DNA from 3 places in the Thiomonas arsenitoxydans genome. Region 1 is predicted to be linked to each of the others. Evidence: predicted binding sites of a transcription regulator. Region 1 holds the regulator's gene; each other region holds the start of a gene.

Region 1 (7,338 bases):
GCGGCGAATGGGAGTTCGACATCGACGCCGACACGCCCGACGCCGCCTCGCTGCAACGCCTGAGCGAGACGCCGCTGGCCCGCCTGGGCGACCTTGATGCGCTCGCCAGCCAGTTGCAGGCGGTGCTCGGCACCCGGGTGCAGCGCACCCTATGGTTGGTCGATTGGGAAGGCTCGCAACTCGAGGTCTGCCTCGATCACGGCCAGGCGCTGGGCGGCGTCACCCCACTCGCGCCCAGCCTCTTGATCAGCGAACTGGAGATCGAGTTCATCAGCGGCCATTGGCTCCACGCTTTCGACCTTGCGTGGACGCTGGCGCAAGACCTGCCGCTGCTGATCTCGCCCATCAGCAAGGTTCAGCTCGCAGCGATTGCCGCAGGCGCCGCCACGCTGCAACTGCCCGCGCTCGCTCGCGAACTGCCTCCGCATGAACAGGGCGGGCAGGCCGTGGCCGACGTGCTGCAGCAGGCAACGGCCGTCATTGCCGTCGGCGCCGATCTGTTGCACGACAAAGCCCTGCCCGAAACCGTGCACCAGATGCGGCTGCAGTTGCGCCGACTGCGGGTGCTGCTGCGGCTGCTTCAGACCACGGGACCGAAGTCGCAACGCGCGGCCTGCCGCTGGCTGCGCGACGAATGGCGCTGGGCCGGACAACTGCTAGGCGCGGTGCGCGATGTCGACGTCTGCCTTGAACAGGCCAGCGCGCCCGGCAGCACACACGCCACCCTACGCGACGGTCTCGCCCAACGCCGCGAGGCGCGTCTTCAAGCCCTGCTGACCTATCTGCGCAGCGCCCGCTTCGGCCGCGTGCTGCTGGCGCAGACGCGCTGGGCCGAGTGCTGGAGCGGCAGCCAGATCATTGCCGCCGAGATGTCCACCGAACAACTGGCCCGCAGGCTGCTGCGCTTGCACCGCGACGACCTGCATTTGCACCCGCAGCGCTGGGCCGAACTGCTGGCGATCTGGGACGGCCTCGCCGCGACACCGATCGACGCCCCCTGGAGCGCGCTGCACGCCCTGCGCCTGCGCGCCAAGCAGTTGCGTTATGCGCTGGAATGGCTGGCCCCTTGGATCGGCCAGTCGCTGGGCGACGAAGGCAAGGCCTGGCTCAAACTCACCAGCGCCCTGCAAACCGACCTGGGCAAAGCGCTCGACACCCACCGGCTGGCGCGTTGGATGAGCAGCGACCCAAGCACTCCGCCGTCACAGCCCAACGCGTTCAGCGAACAGGCCATGCGCGATGCCTTCAAGCAGGCCCGCACCGGCTTGCAGCGCGCGCTCCAAGCCGCCCGCGGCAAGTCAGGAGAGCGTTGAACTTGCGGTTGAACCTAGGCTTGAACTTATCTGCAACTGGTCCCGCCGTGTCGCAGTGAGGTAAATCACCAGGGCCAGAATCGTGACCAGGAACAGGGCACTGGTGCCCATGGTTCCCAGACCGAGCCCTCCTTCGGCACCGGGTTTGGACAACCAGTCACCCAAGGTCGCGCCCAGCGGGCGGGTGAGGATGTAAGCGACCCAGAACGTGGTCACGGCACTGGCCCTGAAGAGGTAGTAGGCCGCTGCCGTCAGCGCAATGGCGCCGCCAAACAGCAAGGCCGACAAGGCATAGCCGAGTTGCAGCCGCTCGGCGGCCAGATCGCCTCCGGCAGTACCCAGCGCAAAGGTGAACAGAATCGTCGCCCAGTAAAACCCTTCTCGCTTTGGCGTGGCAATGCTGTGGATGGACAGGTCACGCTCGCTGCCCCACCAGATCGCAAACGTCGCCAGCAAGGCCACCGCAAACAGGGCGGTGCTCACCGGCAGCGGCACGCCCAACTGATCGGTCAGATTGTCGGTCAGCAAGGTGCCCACGACGCTGATGAGAGTCACCGTCAACCAATAAAGCCAGGGAACGTAACGGCTGGCGCGCATCTGCGCCGTCAGCACACCGATGAACAAAAGGGTCATCACCGCGCTGGTGGCGACCAGGCCCAGATGCAGATCCACCGCCAGATAGTCTGCGGCGGTTTCGCCCACCGTGGTGGCCATGATTTTGATCAGCCAGAAGTAAAGCGTGATGACGACCGGAACCTTGACCGCCAGCGCCCAACTGGGCTGCGCGGCTTTTACTGCGTTTTGCATGATGAACTCCCTGAATACCGTTTGCGTTGTTGTGGCGTCGCGTGCGGCGCGACCCCGGCATTCTGGAGAGGACGACTTAGCGCAAGGTGAGCGACTGGCTCCGCTTGCGGCTGCGGGCCCTCAACTGCTCTTGCGCAGATTCGCCGGGGCGATGCGCAGCGCTTCGCGGTATTTGGCCACGGTGCGCCGCGCCACCTGCACGCCTTGCTGCGTGAGGCGTTCGGCGAGTTCGCTGTCCGACAGGGGTTTGGCGCTGTCTTCTTCAGCCACCAGGCGGCGGATGAGTTCGCGTACCGCGGTGGATGAGGTGTTGCCCCCGGCCTCGGTGCTCAGGCCAGAGCCGAAAAAATACTTCAGCTCGACAGTGCCGAAGGGCGTGAGCATGAACTTCTGCGTGGTCACTCGCGAGATGGTCGATTCGTGCAGCCCGAGCTCGTCGGCAATTTCGCGCAGCACCATGGGCCGCATGGCCACGGGGCCGAAGTCGAAAAACCGTTGCTGGCGCTCGACGATGGTCTGCGACACGCGCTGAATGGTCTCGAAACGCTGCTGCACGTTTTTCACGAACCAGCGCGCCTCCTGAAGCTGTCCCTGCATGGCGCCGCCGCTGTCGCGGGCGCGGCGCATGGCGTCGGCATAGATCTGGTTCACGCGCAGCCGGGGCATGACCTCGGGGTTGAGCTGCGCCACCCAGCCTTGCGGGGTCTTGCGGGCGATGACATCGGGGGTCACGGCCTGCGCGGCATCGCGGCGGAAGGCGCTGCCCGGATGGGGGTCGAGTTGGGCGATGCGTTGCTGCGCCAGGCGCAGCGCGGCTTCATCGGCTTCGAGCTGGCGTTCGAGCTTGCGCCAGTCGCGCTTGGCCAGCAGATCGAGATGACCGCCGCGGCAAATCTGCAGGGCAAGTTCGCGCACGGGACAAGACGCTTGGCGCTGAAGCTGCAGGCAGAGACAGTCGGGCAAATCGTGGGCGGCGACACCGGCCGGGTCGAAGCTCTGAATCAGGCGCATGGCCGTGGTCAGCGCATCGGCCAGGTCTTCGAGCTGCTCGGCGTCTGCCGCGGGGGCGAGGGCCTGCGCCAGTTCCAGCGGGGTGTCGGGCAGGTAGCCGTCGTCGTCGAGCGAGTCGATGATGGCCTCGGCGGCCGCGCGGTCGGTGGCGCTCAGCGCAAGCCCGGCCAACTGACCGCGCAGGTGGTCGCGCAGATCGAGGTGTTCGGAGGCAATGTCGAGCGCGCTGAATTCGTCGTCGTCACCCCCGCCCCCGCTGACGGACTGGCCTGAGCTGACCCAGGAGTCGGCGTCGGCATCGGTATCCGCACCGTGATCGGTTTCGCCGCTGCTGGCCGTCCAGTCCTGCGTGTCGAGTTGCAACTCAGCGGCGGGCTCGGCGGCTGCGTCATGCCCTTCGACCGATGCCTGAGACGGGTCGGGCGCCAAAGGCGGTGGCGACTCGGATGTCGGCGCGGCAGCGGGCGCCTCTTGCTCTTCTTCAGGTTCGAGGAAGGGATTGGATTCGAGCAGGCCTTCGATTTCCTGCGTGAGTTCGAGGGTGGAGAGTTGCAGCAGCCGGATGGACTGCTGCAACTGCGGCGTGAGTGCGAGATGCTGGGACAGGCGCAGGTTCAGCGACGGCTTCATCGCGGCTTACATGCGGAAGTTTTCGCCGAGGTACACCTTGCGTACCGCGGGGTTGTCGATGATGGATTGCGGATCGCCCTGCGCCAGCACCTGCCCTTCGCTGATGATGCAGGCCCGGTCGCAGATGCCTAGCGTTTCACGCACATTGTGGTCGGTGATCAGCACGCCGATGCCCTGCTCTTTCAGGAACTGCACGATGCGCTGAATCTCGATGACCGCAATCGGATCGATGCCGGCAAACGGCTCGTCGAGCAGGATGAATCGCGGTTGCGTGGCCAGCGCGCGGGCGATTTCCACCCGCCGCCGCTCGCCGCCTGATAGCGCGGGGGCGGGGCTGTCGCGCAGATGTTCGACGTGCAGTTCGCGCAGCAGATGATCTTCGCGTTCGCGGATTTCGGCCCTGCCCAGGCGGCGCCCTTGCGCGTCGCGCTGCAACTCCAGCACCGCCCTCACGTTCTCGGCCACCGTCATGCGGCGGAAGATCGACGCCTCCTGCGGCAGATACGACAGCCCCATGCGCGCACGGCGATGCATCGGAGAATCGCTCACGTCCTGGCCGTCGATGTGGATGCGCCCCGCGTCGGGCCGCACCAGGCCGACGATCATGTAGAACGACGTGGTCTTGCCCGCGCCGTTCGGCCCCAGCAGGCCGACCACCTCGCCGCAGCGCACGCTAAAGCTGACGTCGCGCACCACCTGCCGACCGGCATAGCGTTTCTGCAAATGTTGAACGTCGAGCTCCGGGCCGGTGGCCGCGCGGGACGACGGAGTGGAAGGCACGCGCGCGGCTTCCGCCGGGGCGACGGGCTCCAGGCCGCCCCGCACCACGGTCTGTCCAGCGGAATGCGGCTGGACGCTCAAGGCTGTGTCCCCAGCTTCGGGGCGACTTTGAGCGCGGGAGGCGATTTGGGCGCCGTCGGCGCGGACGGGGCGGCGGGCTGCGGCGTCAACATCACCCGCACCCGCCCTCCAGGGTTGGTGGCCGTGGCGCCCTGCGCACCGCCTTCGACGGTGAACACATCGGTGATCTGGTTGTAGGCAATCACATTGCCCTGGCTGCGGTCGGCCAGCTTGCCGTCGATCAGTCGGCTGAGCATGGCCTGGCCACGCAGCGTCACTACATCGGTCTTGCCGTCGTATTCGATGCGCTGCGCGGCGCCGTCCATGGTTTGCGTGGGCTGGCCGGGCGCGGTATCGAGTTGTTGCTGGAAGGTAGCCAACTGGCCCGGCGCGGCGATCGCCGTCGCGTACTGATAGCCGTCCGGCGCCTGGCGCACATCGACCGTGGCGGCGCGCAGCACCAGAGAACCCTTGGTGACAACCACGTTGCCGGTGAACACACTGGTCTGGTGCACGTCGTCGTAGCGCATGGCGTCGGCCTCGATGTGAATCGGCTGGTTCCGGTCGGTCTGCGCCGCAAGCACGGGCAGCGCCAGGCTCGGCGCACACAGCAGGGTCAACAACAGGATTCGGGCCACTCGTTTCATCGGCATGGGTTTTGCTTTAGTCGGGCCATTCTAGGGCCAGTTCAGGCGATTTCGCAGCAATTTTGCGGGGCTCAAAAAACACTGCCCGCTGTATGCGGGCAGTGTTGAGATGTGGCAGGGCGACGCGCTTACTTCTTCTCCGCCTGCACCTTCTTGATCAGGTAGTCCACGACCTCGAGCACCTTCTTGTTGTTATTGGCTTCAGGCAGCGCCGCAGAAGTGGTGTAGGTGCCCTGAACCGCCATGGTCGGCACCCCGCTGATCTGATAGTCCGTCACCATTTGCGTGGCCTGCCGGACTTGCGCATTCACGCCGAACGAGTTGTAGGCATCCAGGAACGCTTTTTTGGAAATGCCCTGCTGTGCCAGCCAGTTGGCCATCTGATCGGCCGTGCCCAGAGGAATGTGCTGTTTGTGGATGGCATTGAAAATCTTGGCCTGCATCGCATCGTCGAGCTTGCCCAGCGCCTTCAGTGCGTAGTAGAGGTGCTGTTGCGGCACGAACTGGGGAGAAAAAGCGACGGGCACGCGCTCGAGCACCACTCCGGCGGGCAGTTTTTTCTGCCAGGCTTCGAGCAGGGGATCGAAGTCGGCGCAGTGCGGGCAGTCGTACCAGAAAAACTCGTACACCACGATTTTGTCCGACGGGCTCACCGGCTGCGGCACAGCCAGACGGTTGTAGGCAAAACCCTCGTTGAAGGGGCTGCTCTTGGCGGGCGTCTGCGCCTGCGCGCCCGCAGCAAGAAAGCCCATTGAAAACACCATGAACACCACGGTAAGCCAGCGTTGAAACATGAGTCGTCCTTTGGTTTGAAGATCTGAATAGGGTTTTATGAACCGGTGCGCATCAGGGCGGTTTGAACCCCGTTATCGCCCAGAAGTTTCTGCGTCTGCTCGGCCTGCTGCGCCGAGGTGAATGGCCCCACTCGAACGCGATAGAGGGTGCGCCCGTTGACAACGCGCTCGTCCACATGCGCCTCCTGACCGATCAGAGCCACCTTGGCGCGCTGACGCTCGGCGTCTTCGCGCGTGCTGTACGCCCCGACCTGCAGCACATACTGCACGGGGCTTTGGGCGGCCGGTTTGGTTGGGGCGGCCGGGGTTGTCGCGCCTTCCGTCGTCGGCGCGAGTGCCGCCTGTGAGGCCCCCGCAGCGGGCTGCCCCAGTTTGGCCAGCGCCTGAGGAGACAGCGGCTTGCTCGCCACCGTCACGGGCATGGAACCGCTGCCCGCAGGCGGCGCTGCGGTTGCGCCACTCAAGCCCTGATTGGGATTCCAGTTGCTGGCCCCGGAAGCCGCACTGGCGGGGCGCTCCTGGAATCGATTCATGAAGGGCAGCGGCGCCTTGGTGATGTAGAGGGCAACGCCGAGTGCGATACCCAGGCCGATGACCAGGCCGGCGATCAGGCCGATCACGGTGCCGCCGAACTGGCCGCGAAGTGTGGTGCGTTTAGACATGGAAGACAGGAGTGTGCGTTGTCGATGGAGCCCTGCGGACGCGCCGTGACGCTTACATGCGCTGCGGCGCGCTCACGCCGAGCACGGCCAGTGCATTGTGCATCACCTGACGTACGGCGCGCAGCAGCCGCAGGCGCGCATGCCGCAGGGGAAGTTCGTCGACCAGCACGCGTTCGGCGTTGTAGAAAGCGTGGAAATCGGCAGCCAGATCGCGCAGATAGAAGGCCACCTGATGCGGCGCCAGTTCCTGTGCCGCTGCGGCCAGGACTTGCGGATAGCGCGCAAGCGTGAGTTGCAGCGCTCGTTCGCGCGGGGCGATCAGCAGCGACAAGTCGGCTTGCTCGATGAGCGCGGGCTGCGCGGCCTCTTGCGGGGCTCGGGCGGCCCATTGCTCGAACACCGAGTTCACCCGGGCGTGGGCATATTGCACGTAGTAAACCGGGTTTTCGTCGCTTTGCGCCAGGGCCAGATCGACGTCGAACACGAATTCGGTATCGGCTTTGCGCGAGACCAGAAAAAAGCGCACGGCGTCTCGCCCTCGCTGCAAAGCCGCCTGACGCTGCTCGTCGCTCATGTCGTCGCGCACGCCGCCCGACCATTCAATCAGGTCGCGCACGGTCACATAGCTGCCCGC
Region 2 (7,338 bases), 1.7 Mb from region 1:
GGCGCCACCCAGTCCATCTCCATTCTGGCCAACGTGGGCAAGGCTGTGAATGAGGGCATCGCCTGGCAGAACAATTTCCAGATCGACAAAAACTGGTCGGCCTACGCCAACCTGGGGCTGCTCAACGCGCAGTTCACCTCGGCCAAGGTGCCCATGCCGTATTCGCCACACTCCACGATGGCGCTGGGCGGCATCTACACCGTCGGCCCGTGGCGAGCCAAGCTGGGCGTGCGCCACACCAGCGAGGCTTACTGGACGGACTTCAAGTCCCCCATTCCGGCGCACACCATCGCCGATGCCTCGCTGCGCTACACCTGGAAGGGCGGCGACACGGTGCGCGGCTTGGGTCTGCAAAAAGTCAGCGTGGGCTTCAATGTGAACAATCTGTTCGACAAGCGCTACATCACTAAATACAGCACCGGCTTTCCGGGCAGCGCCAAAGACCCGCTCATCAAATACAACCTGCCACGCAGCTACTACCTCAGCCTGGAGGCGCAGTTCTGATGGGCGCGGCGCCGAAGACCGCGTTGATCCCTCCGACCCGCCGCGCATTCTTGCGGGGCGGTCTGGTGACTTCCGCGCTGCTGGCCACCGGGCAATGGCCCTTTCCTGCAGCCTGGGCTGAACCAGCCGCCCCCGGCGTGCTCTACGCCGGGCCGATGCAGGGCTATGTGGCTGCACGCTCTGCCCTCATCTGGGTGCAGACGCCCGGCGCAGCCGAAGTGGCGTTGGAGTATGCCCCAGAGAATCAGCCCGGCGAGAAAAAGCGCTCCGCGTCGGTTCGCACCGATGCGGCAGGGCAGTTCTGCGCTCATCTGGTCATGGACGATCTCTCTCCCGGCACGCGCTACCGTGCTGTGGCCTGGGTCAATGGCAAACCGGCTGCGAATCGCACCCTCGTCGTGCGCACGCAGCCCATCTGGCAGTTTCGTTCACCGCCGCCCGATGTCACCCTCCTGACGGGTTCTTGCGCATATCTGAACGACCCGCTGTTCGACCGGCCGGGCCAGCCCTATGGCGGCGGCTACGAAATTTATGAGCCGATGACGCAGGAAGGCGCCGATCTGATGGTGTGGCTGGGCGACAACCTCTATTACCGCGAGGTGGATTGTCAGAGCCCGCAAGGCATGGCGCTGCGCTACCGCCAACAGCGCGGCTTCGCTCCGCTGGATGCGTTTTTACGCTCAACCCCGCAAGTGGCGATCTGGGACGACCATGATTACGGCCCGAACGACAGCGATGCGAGTTTCGAGTTCAAGAACGCCTCGCTCGATCTGTTCAAAACCTATTGGGCCAACCCGACGTATGGCGTTGGCGACGTCGCCGGAGTGTTCACTAAGACCAGCATCGCCGATGCCGATATTTTTCTGCTCGATGATCGTTGGTGGCGCAGCGCAGACGCCACCAGCCCAGGTGACCGCGGCAAGGTGATGTTCGGCCCGGCGCAGATGCGCTGGCTGCGCAACGCCCTGCTGTTCTCGCGCGCCCGCTTCAAGATCGTCGCCGCCGGCGGCCAGTTTTTCAACGACGACGACGCTTACGAGGGCTGGAACCAGTTTCCCGAAGAACGCGCCGCATTTCTCGGCTGGCTGCAGCAATACCGCATCCCCGGCTTGTTGTTTCTCTCGGGAGACCGGCACATCACCGAGCTGATCCGGTATCCGCGCCCGGCCTACGGCGGCAAGCGCGACTATCCGCTGGTGGAGTTCACCTGCTCACCGCTGAATTCCGGGCCGGCCAAAGGCGACGGCAATCCCAACCGCGTACCCGGCACGCTAGTCGCTGAGCGCAACTACGGCGTGCTCAAATTCAGCGGCGAGGGCAAGGAGCGGCGGCTGGAGCTGCAAGCCAAGAACGTCGGCGGCAAGCTGCTGTGGTCGCACACCCTGGCGCTGGCCGACCTGGGCTGGGGCTAGAACCTTTCGCCTCACCACGACGCCTCGCGCTCCGGGGTGGCGCTGATGCGGTGGATGGAGAGGTCGGCGCCGTTGAATTCCTCTTCGGCGTCGAGGCGGATACCGAGGGTCTTTTTCAGCACGCCATAGACCACGAAGCCGCCGATCAGGGCCACTGTGATGCCCATCAGCGTGCCGACGATCTGCGAGGCCAGCGACACCCCGCCCAGCCCGCCCAGCGCCTTCATGCCGAAAATGCCCGCGGCAATGCCGCCCCAGGTGCCACACAGGCCGTGCAGCGGCCAGACGCCCAGCACGTCGTCGATCTTCCAGCGGTTTTGCGTCAGGGTGAACATCCAGACAAACAGCGCCCCGGCAACCGCGCCGACCACCAGCGCGCCTAGCGGGTGCATCACGTTTGAGCCCGCGCACACCGCCACCAAACCGGCCAAAGGCCCGTTGTGCAGAAAGCCGGGGTCGTTTTTGCCCGCGGCCAGCGCCGCCAGGGTGCCGCCCACCATCGCCATGAGCGAGTTCACCGCCACCAGACCGCTGATCTGGTCGAGCTTTTGCGCGCTCATCACGTTGAAGCCGAACCAGCCCACGATCAGTATCCACGAACCCAGCGCCAGGAATGGGATGGACGACGGCGGATGCGCCGATATCTGCCCGTTGGCGTGATAGCGGCCGCGACGCGGCCCGAGCAAGAGCACGGCGGGCAGCGCGATCCAGCCGCCCATCGCATGCACCACTACCGAGCCGGCGAAGTCGTGAAAGGGCGCGCCGAAAGTGGACTGCAACCATGCCTGAATGCCCAGATTGCCGTGCCACACAATGCCCTCGAAAAACGGGTAGACGAAGGCGACGATGGTGAAGGTGGCAATGAGTTGGGGCCAGAACTTGGCGCGCTCGGCAATGCCGCCGGAAATGATGGCGGGAATGGCCGCGGCGAAGGTCAGCAAAAAGAAAAAGCGGGTCAGCTCATAGCCATGGTCGCGGGTGAGCACGTCATCGCCCACGAGAAAATGATGACCGTAGGCGATGCCGTAGCCGAGCAGAAAGTAGGCAATCGCCGAGACGGAAAAGTCGGTGATGATTTTGGAGAGCGCGTTGACCTGGTTTTTCTTGCGCACCGTGCCCAGCTCAAGAAAGGCGAACCCGGCGTGCATGGCGAGCACCAGAATGGCGCCGAGAAGGATGAACAACACATTTCCACTGGAGGCGTCTTGCATGGTTGGGGTTCCTGATAAGAGTGAGATAGATACAGCAAACTTCGTGCCCATAAATGGCGCACGGTGCCCCTGTTGGGTTCACAACCGCTCACAAACTGCGCATTTTCGGTGCATGACAGGGCTCGGTTCGCACCATATCAAGGCGTTGCGCACCGTATTCGGGCGCATCGATCAGAGCAGCCGCTTGCTTAGAATGACGGGCTATTTGTTCCTCCTGCGGTTTCCATTCGAGAACGTCCATGCCTTTCAAAGTCAAACCTTACGTTTCTGAAGTGACGCATTTCATCCAGGATCTGAAGCACAGCGATCCGCAGCTTGAGGCCAAGCAAAAAGAAGGGCGTGCCCGTCTTTGGGACAAACCGCAAAACCCCGAGCTGACCCGGGAATTCCAGGCGGCCCGCGTGCCGCAGAAAGCCTACGTTTACGGCAGTCACTGAAGTCGCCCCGAGCGTGGCGAGCTTCGCTGCAGGCCATTCCATGACCGCCGCGCCCGGCGACGCCGCGCTGATGTCTCCGGCGGTGGACAGCACCCCGGCCACGGTCGATGGCATGGCGGTCGCGCGGCTGTACGGCGAGCCGCTGTTCGAGCTGCCGCAAGACCTCTACATCCCGCCCGATGCGCTCGAAGTCTTTCTCGAAGCCTTCGAAGGGCCGATGGATCTGCTGCTCTACCTCATCCGCAAGCAGAACTTCAACATCCTCGACATTCCGCTGGCGCAGGTCACGGCGCAGTATCTGAGCTATGTCGAGCAAATCCGCCGACACAATCTGGAGCTGGCCGCCGAATATCTGCTGATGGCGGCCATGCTCATCGAGATCAAGTCGCGCATGTTGCTGCCGCGGCCGCCCACCGAGCCCGGCGCCGAGCCCGAAGATCCCCGTGCCGAACTCGTGCGCCGGCTCTTGGAATACGAACGCTTCAAGCTCGCCGCGCAGCAGCTCGACGCCCTGCCCGTGCTCGGACGCGACTTCTGGCGTGCGCAAGTGCTGTTCGACCGCGACGCCGCACCGCGCCTGCCCGAGGTGGCGGCCGACGAACTACAACAGGCGTGGAGCGACATTCTCAAGCGCGCCAAGTTGCATACCCACCACAAGATCACCCGCGAGCAGCTTTCGGTGCGCGACTACATGAGCCGCGTGCTGCGCCAGTTGCAAGGCAAGCGCTTCCTCGAATTTCACGAACTGTTCGACCCCGCACAGGGCGTGCCCGTCGCCGTGGTCACACTGGTGGCGCTGCTCGAACTCACCCGGGAAGCGCTGGTGGAAATCACCCAGGCCGAAGCCTTCGCCCCGCTTTATGTGCGGCTGGCTTACACCCCGAGTTGATGTCGCCAGGCTGGGAATCGAACGCTCGTTCGCAAAAACCAACCCGGCGCGGGCATAATGCCCCGGTTTCCACCTGAGCTCAAGCCATGTCAGCAGACTCTCCCGCTCCCTACGGCGCTCCATCCCGCAGTGATAGCGCCCCGCGCAAACCGCTCACCCTGCACCGCCTGCGCGCCATACGTGAGGCCGGTGAAAAAATCGCCATGCTCACCGCTTACGACGCGGCCAGCGCCAGCCTGCTCGACGCCGCCGGGGTGGATTGCCTGCTGGTGGGCGACTCGCTGGGCATGGTGATGCAGGGCCATGGCTCCACCCTGCCCGTCACGCTCGAACAAATGGTCTATCACACGCAGTGCGTGGCGCGCGGCAATCGCAGCGCCTGGCTCATTGCCGATCTGCCCTTCGGCAGCTACCAGGGCGGAGTCGAGCAAGCCGTGGCCAGCAGCGTGGCGCTAATGCAGGCCGGTGCGCAGATGGTCAAGCTCGAAGGCGGCGGCTGGACCGCGCCCGTCATCGCCGCCCTCGTGGAGCGCGGCATTCCGGTGTGCGCCCACCTCGGCCTCACGCCGCAGAGCGTGCACGCACTCGGCGGGTACCGCATTCAGGGCCGCGACGCGCAATCGGCCGACACCCTGCGCCGTCATGCGGCCGAAGTTGGCGCTGCGGGCGCGGCCATGCTGGTGCTCGAACTCGTGCCCTCCGATGTGGCGGCGCAGATCAGCGCGGCCTATCCCGGCATCACCATCGGCATCGGCGCGGGTGCGCGCACCCACGGCCAGGTGCTGGTGCTGCACGACATGCTCGATATCACCCGCAGCCCCAAACCGCGCTTTGTGCGCAACTTCATGCAGGGCGCGCCCAGCCTTCTCGACGCCGTGCGCGGCTATGTTGAAGCCGTCAAACAAGGCACCTTCCCCGACGAGGCCCTGCACGGCTATGCCGCCTGATTCTTCCTCCCGCCCTTGCCCATGCTGACCGTCCACACCGTTGCCGACCTGCGCGCCGCGCTCGAGCCGCACCCCGATTGGACCCTGGTACCCACCATGGGCAATCTCCACGCCGGGCATCTGGGCCTGATCGCCCGCGCGCGGCAGGAAAACGTCCCGGTGGTGGCAAGCATTTTCGTCAACCGTCTGCAGTTCGGGCCGAACGAAGACTTCGACCGCTACCCGCGCACCCTGCCGCACGACGCGGCGCTGCTGGCCGACGCCGGCTGCGACCTGCTGTTCGCCCCTGACGAAGCCGAGATGTACCCGCAGCCGCAGACCTTCCGCGTGCTGCCCGATCCGGCCATCGCCGGCATTCTCGACGGCGCCGCCCGCCCCGGTCATTTCGAAGGCGTGGCCACCGTGGTGATGAAGCTGTTCCAGATGGTGCAGCCGCGCCATGCCGTGTTCGGCAAGAAGGACTATCAGCAGTTACTTCTCATCCGTCGCATGGTCGAGCAGTTCGCCCTGCCCATCACCATCATCGGCCTCGACACGGTGCGCGCCGACGACGGACTGGCACTGTCTTCGCGCAACGGCTACCTCACGCCCGAAGAACGCGCGCAGGCACCGCAACTCCAGGCCGCGCTGCGCGCCCTGGCCGAAGACGCCCGCAGCGCGACCGCCCCCGAGCAGATTCACCTGCTCGAACAACAGGCCATGACCCGCCTCGACCAACTCGGCTGGACGCCCGACTACCTCACCCTGCGCCGCCGCGCCGACCTGCAACCGCCTACCGCGCAAGACCTGCACCGCGGAACGCCCTGCGTCGCGCTGGCCGCCGCCCGCCTGGGCCGTACCCGGCTGATCGACAACCTGGAGTGCTGAACGCCCCCCGGCAACCTTGAGACGGCGCCCTCAAGCCCGGTATCCGGGATCGGTGCGTTCGAGCTTGCGCAGCAGCGCAGGCCAGACAAAGGCGCCCCCCATGCCACCGGTCTGCACTCGCATGGCCTCTGCCACGCCGCTGAGAATGCGCGGATGCACCTGGCGCAGCCCTTCCGCCCCCTGCTGACCCGCCAGCGCGGCGATCTGGATCTGACAGGCACTCTCCAGCACATACATGCCCAGAAAGGCATCGGCGATGCTCGCGCCCACGGTCAGCAGGCCGTGATTGCGCAGAATGAGGAAGTTGGCGTCCCCGAGATCATCCTGCAGACGCGGCTTTTCGTCGGAACGGAACGCCACGCCCTCATAGTCGTGATAGGCCACCGACGCCAGCACGAAAGTGCTCTGCTGACTGATGGGCAACACGCCGTGCTCCTGCGCGCTCACCGCCACTCCGGCGCGGGTATGGGTGTGCAACACGCAGCCCGCGTCCGGCCTTGCCTCGTGCACCGCACTGTGGATGACGAAACCTGCGGGATTGACCGGATAGGGGCTCTCGCTCAGCTTGTTGCACTCGGCGTCCACCTTCACCAGACTCGACGCCGTGATCTCCTCGAACATCAGGCCATAGGGATTGATGAGAAATTGGTGGTCGCCACCGGTCAGCGAAAGCGGCAGCTTGGCGCTGATGTGAGTGAACACCAGATCGCTCCAGCCGTGCAAGGCCACCAGCCGATAACAAGCCGCCAGATCGCAGCGCAGCGCCCATTCCTGCGGGTCCACCGCGTGTTCCAGGTTCGGTATGTTCATGTTTGTCTCCTTCGTTCTTACGGAAGCAGATTTTCGGCCCATTTGCGCGCCTTGTCAGCGAACAAGGCGCTGGCCGCGCGAACAAGGGACAATCACCTTTTCATCACCCCTTCACTGACGCCCCTCCTCCAAGCGCTGACCCACGCGTTGACCCACCATGCCCCAAAGTGATGTTCTGATCCTCGGCGCCGGTCTGGCCGGCCTGTCCACCGCACTGCATCTTGCCGAGCGCCTCAAGGTGACGGTGCTGGCCAAGCGCAC
Region 3 (7,338 bases), 1.0 Mb from region 1:
GGTTCTTCCTCGTGCAGTAACTTGTGCAGCAGCCACAGAAGATCGCGCCGCTGGCGTATAGCGGGAAGTTTCACACGGGCACCGGCCAGCCGGTAGTACAGATCATCCCGGAAACGACCAGTTTTCACCAGCGTTTCAAGGTCGCAATGCGTGGCTGCGATCACGCGAATGTCCACGGGTAGGGGACGCGTGGCGCCAATGACTGGCACTTCGCGCTCGGCCAGTACGCGCAGCAACCGCCCCTGCAGGTCACGCGGCATATCACCGATCTCATCCAAGAACAGCGTACCACCGTCGGCTTCATGGATGAGGCCTCGCTTTCCCTTGCTACTAGCGCCGGAAAAGCTTCCGGGCAAGTAGCCAAAAAGCTCACTCTCGATCAGCGTCTCGGGGATGGCCGCGCAATTGACCGCGACGAACGGTTTGTTTCGGCGTTGGCTTGCCTCGTGCAGGCCTTTGGCAAGGTACTCCTTGCCGCTGCCAGTTTCCCCCGTGATGAGAATGCTGATAGGCGAGTCGACAAGCTTTGCCGCGCGCGCAATTTGGCTATCCAGCGTCGGGTCGCCGCCAGAGAGCTGAGCCAGCGGCGCCGGCAGCACCGGCGCCACCATGTCGTCCGTCGCCGCAGCGCGGCGAGCAGGGGGCGGCAGCGCATGCAGAAACAGCACCTGCCCGCGGCCTACGAGGGTCACCGCGCGCCGCTCGTCGGGCGTGGCCCGCATGAACTGGCCCAGATCATCAAGTCGAATATTGAACGCGCTCTCTAAGGCCATGCCCAGAACAGGGCCGCTGTTTGCTGCCTGAAGGAGCAGCTGCGCCTGCCTGTTGTGCCCGATGATGCGTCCGCCCGCATCGACCGCCAGCAGGTAGTCAGGGCTGATCTCCACAAACTCCGGCGAAGGGTGCAGCTTGAGCACCCAGTCATTGCGAAACCAGCGCAGGAAGTTTGCGTTTTCCACGCGGCTTGCATAGACCTTGACCAACTGGAGTGCCAGATGCTGGCTCGTTTTCATTTTGGGCGACGTCAGCGCCGAGATATCTAGGACGGCATTAATCTGGCCAAATGGGTCATAGATAGGTGCGGCTGTACAGGTCAGCGGAATATGGGTCGCATCGAAGTGATCGTCCTGATGGACCGTTAGCGCCTCGCCTGTCATCAGGGCCGTGCCCACGCCACAGGTGCCAGCGTGGTATTCACTCCAGTCCGCGCCAAGGGACAGGCCGGCGTGGCGCAGGGTGTGGTCGAGCTGGATGTCCCCGATGAAATCCACCGTGATGCCGCGCGAGTCCGTGAGCAAAACGCAGTAGCCCATGCCGACGACCTGCTTATACAAGGACTCCAAGCCGTAGCGTGCCATATGCAGAAAATCGTCGATACGCTCCCGGTGCTCGCGCAGCTGCTGTTGATGCAGGATCACAGCGGGGCGCATGCAGGTGGGATCTAGGCGGTGCTCGTGTACGCAGCGCGTCCATGACTCGCGAATCACCCCATCGAGGGCGAGGGACGTGCGAAGGGGGAGGCCCTCGCCGGCCAGAGTCATGACCGTTTGGATGTGTTCACGCGCGCGCAAGTCCATGGCTGTCTCCAGGGTCGGGCGCGTGGCCAGCGCCTCTAGCTCTGAAGGGTAAATGTACTCTGTCGCGGGCGCTGCGGGAATTGGGATCCTTGCACAACGAGGAATGAGCCTGAGCGAAGGTTGAGAGGCAGGCACTGACGCCCTACTTTTGTATTACGTGCCGGTAAAGCGTGCTGCGATGCACCCCTAACAGCCGCGCAGCGCGGCTGACGTTGCCGCCGCAGGACGCGATTGCTGCATGAATCGCGGTGTCGGTCATGGCGCGCAACGGAACTGGGGACGTTGTGGCTCCTTCCCACTCAGCATCCGGGCGCGTCAGCGCGCTTGACGGCGAGGGTGGCTGTTGGTGATGTGTTCGCCAGTCGCGCCGAATCTCATTGGGGAGATCGGCAAGCTCGATGCAACTCCCAGGTTCGGCCAGCGCCAGAAGCGTCTGCGCGACGGCAACGAGTTGCCGCCAGTTGCCTGGCCATGAATAGTCCAAGAGCGCATCGCGCGCCTGCGGACTGAGGCGGAGCCTGCCGGAAGGCAGGATGGTCTGCAGCAGTTCGTCAATGTGCGCCTTGGCGTCGGCATGCTCCCGCAGCGCTGGCAAGTCGACTACGAAGTGCTGCAGGCGATAGTACAGATCGCTTCGGAAACGCCCCTCGGCGGCCATCCTCCTAAGATCGCGATGGGTGGCACACATCAGCACAAAGTCCACGCTCTGCTGGCGCCCGCCACCAAGCGCCTTGACTTCATGATCCTGCAAGACCCGGAGGAGCCGGGCCTGCATCGACAACGGCATGTCCCCGATCTCATCCAGAAACAAGACGCCGCCGTGCGCCTCTCGAATCTGTCCCGCCTGACCCTTGCGTCGGGCGCCGGTGAATGCACCCTCCTCGTAGCCGAAAAGTTCGGCCTCGATCAGGCCTTCCGGAATTGCAGCGCAATTGACCGCGACAAAAGGCCCTTGGCTTCGCTGGCTAGCCTGGTGGACCTGCCTGGCAAACACTTCCTTGCCGACGCCCGACTCCCCCAGGATCAGGACCGGAATGCCGCAGTCCAGGACACGCACCGCGCGTTGCCGTTGTGCCTCTCTCTGCGGGTCGACGATGATGGGCGGTTTAGACGAGGGGATTTGGCGGACCTGCTCTGTGGATTCTTGCTCAACGGCCAGGGTGAGGCGATTCGAGGCGCTCTTGGGACCGACCCAGCCTGAAGCCCACGATGCTGATTGCCCTGGCCGTACGAGCCAGGGGTGAAGAGCGAGTTCAAACTGCTCCCGGTCGGTCGCAGGCAAGGCGCTAAACAGATCATCGACAAATCGGCCACGCAACTGTTCGAACGTCATCCCGAGGGCGCGCATCGCGGCGCGATTGGCGCCGACAATCGTTGCATTTCGGATCCACAGTAGAGCTTCGCGATGTGAGCCGATCAGGGCCGGGTCGCGTGCAAAGCGCAGGATTTCGGTATGCGCAGGACAATTGTCCATCGCCATGCGGTGTTCGATCATCTGCCCTGCCATGCGCACAAGACCCACAGTCTGGGCTTGAATGCAGCGCGGATCGCCCGAAACATCCAGCACGCCCAGAACCTGCCCTTCCGAGCCCAGCAGCGGTGCGGCGGTGCAGCCCAAGGCGCCGTTTTGTTCGAGGTAATGCTGGAGTCCAAGAACGGTGATCGGCGAGCATTCCGTCAGCGCCGTACCAATCGCATTGGTCCCCCGCTGGACTTCGGACCATTCGACGCCTGGCATCAACGCCACGCGCTGGGCCTTGTTCATGAACACATCGGATCCCGCTGCATCGAGAATCATGCCCTGTGGGTCGGCCAGCAGCACCATCACCCGTGAGGGTGACAGCGCTTCGGCCAAAGCCTCCAGCTCGGGCAGCGCGTGTCGGCGCAGCTGCCCCTGCGCGTCGCGCCGGGCTAACAACGCCTCTTGCGCCAGGGGTTCGGGAGTCCCACTGAGTGAGCAGGGCAGAGCAGAGCACCGCCGCCATGACCTTGCAATCAGCTCTGGCACCGAGCCCTGCGGATCGCTTCCATCTTCAAAAAAACGCTGTCGCGCCAACTGCAATGTGGTCGACAGCGTGGCGATTCCCGCGCTGTCCACTGGCCTGGACTGGTGCATGTCTGTCTCCTGAGCTGGCGTGCCATCGAGGTCGTGGCAACCAATCTTGTATTGGCAAAGTGTCGCACTCGACAGCCGCCATGTCACCTGTTGCAAGATGCGACGCTTGAGTGATGCGAATCGCGAATACAGCGCGAGGGCCCGTCTCCGGGTAACACCGGAGGCCTTCATCTAAGTGCTTGTTCTTGAACGCCTCAGATGTATCTTGATGTAAGAGACGGTGTTGGCACGGTTCCTGATAACGATGAGAGCACTGCATCTGCAGCGCAGCGCTTTTCCCAACAATCTCAGGAGACCTTCATGGATATGCTTGAACCCGGTAAGTTTGGTACCGCTGTTGCCTTCAAAAAGCGTTACGGCAACTACATTGGCGGCGAATGGGTTGCCCCTGCCGGTGGCCAATATTTCGAAAACATTTCGCCCGTTACTGGCAGGCCGTTCTGCGAGATCCCGCGTTCGACCGCACCCGATATCGAACATGCGCTCGATGCGGCGCACAAGGCTAAAGGAGCCTGGGGCCGCACATCGCCCACGGACCGGGCAAATATCCTGAACAAGATTGCCGACCGTATGGAAGCCAATCTCCCCATGCTGGCTGCCGCCGAGACCTGGGACAACGGAAAACCCATCCGCGAAACAACGCTGGCGGATCTGCCCCTCGCTGTCGATCACTTCCGCTATTTCGCGTCGTGCGTGCGTTCCCAGGAAGGTGGCATCAGCGAGATTGACCATGACACCTACGCCTACCACTACCACGAGCCGATCGGCGTGGTTGGGCAGATCATTCCCTGGAACTTTCCGATTCTGATGGCAGTCTGGAAACTGGCGCCCGCGTTGGCTGCGGGAAACTGCGTTGTGCTCAAGCCCGCCGAGCAAACGCCGGTGTCCATCCTGGTGCTCGTGGAATTGGTCGGGGACCTCCTGCCTCCGGGCGTCCTCAACGTGGTCAACGGCTTCGGCCTGGAAGCGGGCAAGCCATTGGCATCGAGCAGCCGCATCGGCAAGATCGCCTTCACGGGCGAGACGACCACCGGCCGCCTGATTTCGCAGTATGCGAGCCAGAACCTGATTCCCGTGACACTGGAACTGGGTGGCAAATCGCCGAACATCTTCTTTGCCGATGTGATGGACAAGGACGATGGCTACTTCGACAAGGCGCTTGAAGGCTTCGCGATGTTCGCGCTCAACCAGGGTGAAGTCTGCACCTGCCCGTCGCGCGCGTTGATCCAGGAGTCGATCTATGACCGATTCATGGAGCGCGCAATCAAGCGCGTAGCAGCAATCAAGCAGGGAAATCCGCTGGATATGGACACCATGATCGGCGCGCAGGCGTCAAGCGAGCAACTGGAGAAGATCGTTTCATATCTCGACATTGGCAAACAGGAGGGTGCCCAGGTGCTGATTGGCGGTGAGCGCAACAAACTCCCGGGAGACCTCGAAGGCGGCTATTACGTCAAGCCCACGGTCTTCAAAGGGAACAACAAAATGCGCATTTTCCAGGAGGAGATCTTCGGCCCTGTCCTGTCCGTTACCACCTTCAAGGACGAGGAAGAAGCACTGGAAATCGCTAATGACACGCTGTATGGACTGGGCTCGGGGGTCTGGACGCGCGACATGAATCGGGCGTTCCGCATGGGCCGCGGCATCCAGGCTGGCCGCGTCTGGACGAATTGCTACCACCTTTACCCTGCCCATGCGGCATTCGGTGGTTACAAGCAATCGGGTATCGGACGCGAAAACCACAAGATGATGCTCGACCATTATCAGCAGACCAAGAACCTGCTAGTGAGCTACAGCGAAAGCAAACTGGGCTTCTTTTGAAGAGCGCCACGTGGCTGCGCGCTAACGCGAGTGGCGACTCAGGCGAACAGCAGCCCTTGCATTTCGCACGCAGCAACGTATCACGCCTTACGGATGCCCAGTAATGAACACCGAGCACATCTTGCGAAACCCATCCGCGACAGCATTGACAGTCCCGCAAGTCGTGGCAACCCCAGCGACGCTAGAACTGATCGCCAAACTCAAAGCGGTCCACGGTGATTTGATGTTTCACCAGTCAGGCGGCTGTTGTGATGGCAGCGCTCCGATGTGCTTTCCTGCGGGAGAGTTTTTTGTTGGGGATGCTGACCGACTTTTGGGCGTGATCGGCGGGGTACCATTCTATATTGGATTTGCTCAGTTTGAATATTGGAAGCATACCCAGCTCATTATTGACGTTGTTCCTGGTCGAGGAGGGATGTTTTCCCTTGAGGGTGCAACGGGGCTACGTTTCCTTACACGATCTCGAATTTTTGGAGAGGACGAATGGGAAATTTTGAAAAAGGAGGGCCGCATCTAGTAAACGAAGAATTTAAAATAAATTATAAGGGAACTCCCTAGTTGATCTTTAGTTGTTCATCGAGTGCGTTAAACACGACTGTGGCGGCTGACTGCAGATTTTTTATAATTTAATCCATCACGTAAGGAGCAAGAAATGCTAATTCAGAATAGCGGAAATGCAAGATTATTGAGTATGACATTGGCCGTTTTCTGCCTGTCTATTGGGTATGCGCCAGCTGCAACGACAGAGTACCCGGCAGTCACACAGCAGAGGCTTGATGACGCACACAAAAGTACGGATTGGTTGACGTACTATCATTCCTACGGTGGTGAAAGTAATTCACCAGCGACACAAATTGACCCGAGGAATGTCAAAAACTTAAAAATGGTTTGGTCGCACAAATTTCCGGCAGATCTAACGCAAGGTTTCGAGGCAACACCAATCGTCAATGGAAATTTCATGTTTGTGACGACTCCTAAGGATCACGTGTATGCCTTCGATGCCACCACAGGTAAAAAGCTATGGAGTTATGATCCACAACTCCCTCAAATTGCCTACAAAACAGTATGTTGTGATGTTGTAAACCGCGGCGTGGCCTTATATAAGGATAGCTTATATGTGGCAATGCTGAGTGGCGAAGTCGCTTCCTTTAACGCACAGGATGGCCAAATCAACTGGAAGAAACAACTTTTTGATCCAGGCATTGGCTATGCTTTCTCCTTAGCGCCACTCGCCGCTAATGGAAATATCTATGTGGGCAGTGCTGGAGGCGAATATGGCGCGCGCGGATTTATTGCGGCGCTTGATGCGCATACTGGCGACACCGTTTGGAAAAAATATACAGTGCCGTCACCCGATGAAAAATACGGCGACACTTGGCCAAAGGGCATGTACACGCACTCGGGCTCTCCCGCATGGCTGACCGGAACGTACGATCCTGAAAACCAAACACTTTACTGGGGCGTTGGTAACCCTGGGCCTTGGCTTGCAGAACTTCGCCCCGGGAAAAACCTCTATTCTGACTCGCTATTGGCGATCAACGCTGGGAACGGGGACATTAAATGGCACTTCCAGTACACACAACATGACTCCTGGGATTATGACGGCGTAAATACAGCAATCAGGGCGAAAATCAATTACCAGGGCAAAGAATACGATGCTCTTATTCATGCTGACAGAAATGGATATTTTATCGCCCTAGATCAGAAAACTGGTAAGTTGATTTACGCAAAGCCGTTTGTTAAGACAACGTCTGTCCTTGGCTATAACAAGGAGGGCGAGTCAATTAATAATCCGAAGTCCTATCCGAAGGTAGGCGAGACGAT

What was found. Region 1 encodes sigma-54, which starts transcription at its own class of promoters, with help from an activator protein. Its sites were predicted from a motif close to TGGCANGNAANCTGCTTT; they were not measured.
Region 2: the regulator sigma-54 is predicted to act here: its motif matches at 3,159-3,176, upstream of THI_RS05580 (ammonium transporter).
Region 3: the regulator sigma-54 is predicted to act here: its motif matches at 3,918-3,935, upstream of adh (aldehyde dehydrogenase).

Annotation. Positions count from the first base shown of each region.
Region 1 covers NC_014145.1:3,206,081-3,213,418, forward strand. The annotation lists gene THI_RS15170 (CYTH and CHAD domain-containing protein) at 1-1,313, shown strand, start outside; gene THI_RS15175 (COG4705 family protein) at 1,299-2,120, opposite strand; gene THI_RS15180 (RNA polymerase factor sigma-54) at 2,241-3,761, opposite strand; gene lptB (LPS export ABC transporter ATP-binding protein) at 3,768-4,541, opposite strand; gene lptA (lipopolysaccharide transport periplasmic protein LptA) at 4,619-5,254, opposite strand; gene THI_RS15195 (thiol:disulfide interchange protein DsbA/DsbL) at 5,377-6,042, opposite strand; gene THI_RS15200 (peptidoglycan-binding protein) at 6,078-6,704, opposite strand; gene argS (arginine--tRNA ligase) at 6,757-7,338, opposite strand, start outside.
Region 2 covers NC_014145.1:1,205,227-1,212,564, reverse strand. The annotation lists gene THI_RS05590 (TonB-dependent receptor) at 1-504, shown strand, start outside; gene THI_RS05585 (alkaline phosphatase D family protein) at 528-1,916, shown strand; gene THI_RS05580 (ammonium transporter) at 1,928-3,127, opposite strand; gene THI_RS05575 (DUF3460 family protein) at 3,367-3,564, shown strand; gene THI_RS05570 (segregation and condensation protein A) at 3,605-4,453, shown strand; gene panB (3-methyl-2-oxobutanoate hydroxymethyltransferase) at 4,540-5,400, shown strand; gene panC (pantoate--beta-alanine ligase) at 5,422-6,267, shown strand; gene THI_RS05555 (class II aldolase/adducin family protein) at 6,298-7,077, opposite strand; gene nadB (L-aspartate oxidase) at 7,235-7,338, shown strand, end outside.
Region 3 covers NC_014145.1:490,060-497,397, forward strand. The annotation lists gene THI_RS02270 (sigma-54-dependent Fis family transcriptional regulator) at 1-1,577, opposite strand, end outside; gene THI_RS02275 (sigma-54-dependent Fis family transcriptional regulator) at 1,720-3,780, opposite strand; gene adh (aldehyde dehydrogenase) at 3,994-5,514, shown strand; gene THI_RS18275 (DUF779 domain-containing protein) at 5,618-6,031, shown strand; gene THI_RS02285 (PQQ-dependent dehydrogenase, methanol/ethanol family) at 6,206-7,338, shown strand, end outside.